DNA from 2 places in the Metabacillus sp. KH_069 genome. Region 1 is predicted to be linked to the other one. Evidence: predicted binding sites of a transcription regulator. Region 1 holds the regulator's gene; the other holds the start of a gene.
The links. The regulator LexA, encoded in region 1, represses DNA repair genes until DNA is damaged. The targets are predictions, from matches to a motif close to CGAACATATGTTCG.
Positions count from the first base shown of each region.

Region 2: a site for LexA is predicted at 1,434-1,447, ahead of AC3ISE_RS14530 (Y-family DNA polymerase). Genes of this name have one in related genera too.

Region 1 is NZ_CM174460.1:2,064,379-2,066,584, forward strand. It holds gene AC3ISE_RS10175 (hypothetical protein) at 1-774, opposite strand, end outside; gene lexA (transcriptional repressor LexA) at 871-1,491, opposite strand; gene yneA (cell division suppressor protein YneA) at 1,650-1,964, shown strand; gene AC3ISE_RS10190 (YneB family resolvase-like protein) at 1,978-2,206, shown strand, end outside.
Region 2 is NZ_CM174460.1:2,892,693-2,894,898, forward strand. It holds gene AC3ISE_RS14525 (YolD-like family protein) at 1-95, opposite strand, end outside; gene AC3ISE_RS14530 (Y-family DNA polymerase) at 113-1,375, opposite strand; gene AC3ISE_RS14535 (YqzH family protein) at 1,785-1,976, shown strand.

The sequences.
Region 1 (2,206 bases):
TTGATTACTTGCTGAAATATATGGTTGATTATTGTGATTATATCCATTCATATGGCCGATTCGAAATAAATCGTTGTTTGTTATTTCTACATCAGGAGCAGTCATTAAAAAACTGGATACAAACATTCTTTCATCAATAAAATAGGGAAGGCTGCCCAAATAGGCCGATTGATCATTTTCGTTTTTTTCAATGAAGGGTACAATATAAGGGCAAAGTTCCTGGAAAATAAAATCCTGAATTCTATCAAACCGCTTTTCACCTGAATAAAGAACAGTCCCTTTTTCCTCCGTTATTGCAGGTTCGAGAACTCTGAAATGATCCATAAAATCAAGTGCATCGCTTAATGTAATTTCAGTACCGCTGCTATATGGTTCTGTTCGAATCGTAACCATGCCGATGGAGAATGGACAAAGATAAATATCAATCGAAAGGACCTTCATGGAAATTAAATTTCGGGCCGTCTCAAGACTGCAATCCAAATTTAACTGTTTGGAATAGCGGTTTATGGCTTTCTCTTTATATTTATCCGGAAATAATATTTGTTCGATGTAGGGCATAAAATAATGATTTAAGCGTTTATGCGGGATATCAATACTCCCGCCGTAATATTTAGTCTGCTGGCTGCTATCTTCAATTGAAAAAAATTCGAAGCCGTTTGTTTCCAGCTCATTAGTCAAAGGCTTTATGGAGTCCTTAGCCCACGAAAAAGGAAAAACAAATTGGGAATTCGTTCGCTGAACGATCATTTCATTATGTTTAAGTTCAGATATCATAGGCTACCTCTTCTAAATTTTATCAACTATTATCTTCCCCTTGTGGAACCGCATAAAACCCAAAATAAAAAATCTTTGCTGAGCAGCAAAGATTTTTTAATGGATATTACGGTACACCCCGATGACTTTTCCGAGAATCGTTACATTTCGCAGAATAATAGGTTCCATTGTTGAATTTTCAGGCTGAAGGCGAATGAAGTCTTTTTCTTTAAAGAAGCGTTTAACAGTTGCTTCATCATCTTCTGTCATGGCAACTACGATATCACCGTTATTTGCGGTCTTCTGCTGCTTGACAATAACCATATCCCCGTCCAGAATTCCAGCTTCTATCATACTGTCTCCCATAATTTCAAGCATGAATACTTGATCATCTGACGCTGCAAATGTATCTGGTAGCGGAAAATATTCCTCGACGTTTTCAATGGCTGTGATAGGTGAACCTGCTGTAACTTTACCGATAATCGGAACATTAATGACGCTTGCTCTCGGAATATGTGAAGTCTCTTCTTCAAGGATTTCAATAGCTCTCGGCTTAGTTGGATCGCGTCTGATAAGGCCCTTGCTCTCAAGCCTTGCCAGGTGACCGTGTACAGTTGAACTAGAAGCAAGGCCGACAGCTTCGCCAATTTCGCGTACAGAAGGCGGATAACCTTTTTTTTGAACTTCTAATTTGATGAAGTTTAAGATATCCTGCTGTCTTTTTGATAATTTTGTCATCTTTTGCACCTCGCGTCCTGTAATTTATGTTGATTATAGCATGTTTTTCCTGCGCATACAAACATAAGTTCGAAAAAATCCGTTGACAGAAACGTTTGTTCGCATTATACTAAAAATATCAAAAGTACGAACAAACATTCTATTTCGAGGTGGGGATTATGTTGAAAGAATCATTTTCTTATTTACTCTCATTTTTTATCGTCGTTATTGTCGCTGTCTTTGCTTTATCTTATACTGGTGAAAAAGACAGCATGGATCACTACGTAAATATAGAAGTTACTGAAGGGGACAGCATCTGGAGCATTGCAGACAAATTTCAAGAACATCATAATCTCTCTAAAACAGATTTTGTCGAGTGGGTTCAGGAAAAAAACGGCATGGAAACAGCAGTCATTAAACCTGGAGAACAAGTCTTTATACCAATTGAAAAAACAGCTTATTATGAGGTAAATCAAATAGCAAGCAAGAAATAGGGAAGTGAGAACACTGAACGCCATCATCTATTGCAGAGTCAGCACAGTGAAAGAAGAACAGGAAACATCACTTTTAAGGCAGAAGGAAGAATTAATCAAGCTTTCTGAGCAGAACAGCATGAATATACTAAAAGTGATTGAAGAACAGGCCAGCGGCTATGATATAGAAAGAGACGGGATATTTGAACTGTTCGACTGCATCAAAAATCAGCAGGTGGATGCAGTCCTGATCCAGGATGAAA
Region 2 (2,206 bases), 830 kb from region 1:
GCATATCCCTGTTCAATTTCAAGCTCCCGCAAAATTTTCACATGCTCAGGCAGCATCATGGATGTCCATTTGATATTGCCCCGATCCCGAATCATGACGATCCCTCCTTTTGTTAAGCTTTGTGTCCGCCGACAAGCTTGGCGCGGTGCCTCGCGGTGCCGGCGTTTGTATAGGAAACGGCCCGCAGCAGGGCATTTGAGCCGTATTTCCCCCGAATGGAGTCCATCACATAACCGAGGATCTGTTCTTTTTCACGATTAGGCTGAAACAAATCCAGCTGCATTTCAGCATCATCTTCAATATTGGACAGAGCAATCGAGATTTTCCGGACGGTTTTATTTGCATAAAATTGATCAAATAACGCGATGCATGTTTCGTAAAGCTCCATTGTGATATTGGTCGGCTGGCGCATCGTCCGTGAGCGGTGAAATCCGCCTCCAAGCTCATCGTGACTGTAGCCGATGCCAAGGCTCACCGTTCTGCCCGCTTTCCGGTGGCTGCGCGCTCTTCTTGCGACCTCCTCGCACATCTCAAGAATGACATGCTTCACTTCTTTCGGATCGGGATAGTCCCGCATCAGGATCTGGCTTTTGCCAAAGCTGATCTGCCCCTGCAGAATCGGCGCTCCAATTTCAGACAGATCAACGCCCCAGGCATGATAATAGAGCTGATTTCCCATAATGCCGAATTTCTTCTCCAGCACCTCAAGCGGATGACGCGCAAGCTGTCCAACATTAAAGATTCCCATCCGGTTCAGTGTTTTTTCCACCTGGCTGCCGATGCCCCACATTTCCCGGAGCGGCGCGACCTTCCAGAGCTTTTCCTTCACATCAGCATACGTCCATTCAGCAATCCCTTTTTTCTTCGCCTCCAGATCAAGGCAGATTTTAGAAAGCAGCATATTAGGACCGATGCCAATCGCGCACGGGAGAGAAAATTCGCGTTCCATGTCATCTCTGATTTTTGCTGCAATGGTCCAGGCGTCTCCCCATATCCCCTCGACTCCATCGACTTGAATAAAGCTCTCGTCCACGCTGTACGTATGGATGGCATCCTTTGGAACATACCGGTGGAATAGACGTGTAAGCTCTGTTGAAATGCGGACAAAGGATGCCATCTTTGCATTTACAATGTGAATGCGGGAATCTTTTGGAATTTCGAACAAACGAGATCCGGTTTTAATGCCAAAGTCCTTTTTAAGACAAGGTGAAGCCGCGAGCACTATGCTTCCCTGCCGCTCTGTATCACCGACAACAGCTAAATGGCATGTCAGCGGATCAAGTCCTTTCAGAACCGCTGCGCAGCTTGCATAAAAGCTTTTCATGTCAATGCACAAAATTTTTCGTTTTGGAAATTGACTGTAATCCTCAATCATAGTTCTTACTCCTCATTGCAGAATATATGTTCGTGTTTATTATATGACTAATAGTAAGCGAATATACGTTCGATTTCAATGGTAGTTTTTACTATGAAATGCGGAACCGACTGTTCAGACCCGACAGACAGATAAGGATCCGCCAGTGAAGGCGCTTTTTGCCTTTGCTTGCTGATCCGTTCTGGCCGAGGGGCTAGGAGGTGGAGCTGGACAACACGAAATGCGGAATCGACCGTTCAGGCCGAGGAGTCAATACCGAATTGATGGGGTTTCCAATTTAATTGGAGGATTTTGTTTTGGCCGAGGAGCTGGACAACACGAAATGCGGAATCGCCCATTTAGCGCAGATAATTCCCCGCTTGGCATCAGGCGCGCAGCTGCTTATAATCAGTGTAAGAAGAGGTGGAACATGGACGAAAAGTGGATTTATAAAATGATTCAGCAATCCTTTCAGCAGTATGAGCTGGAGGGATCGCTCAGTGAAAAAGAAGCACATGGCCTTGTTGCAAAAGTAATAGAAAAAAAGCAGCAGGAAGACACAGAATGGTTTGAAGTTGTTCAGGATGTAGTATATGGATATGTGACGAACCAGGAGCTTTAATTAGAAATGCGGAATCGCCCGTTTAGCTCCGACAGACAGATAAGTCTCAGCCAGTGAAGGCGCTTTTTGCCAATGCTTGCTGAGACGTTCTGGCCGAGGAGTTGGGCGATGGAGCTGGACACTACGAAATGCGGAATCGCCCGTTTAGACCCGACAGACAGATAAGGATCCGACAGTGAAGGCGCTTTTTGCCTTTATCCTCTTTTTCGGGCAGCAGCAGAAACCGCCAG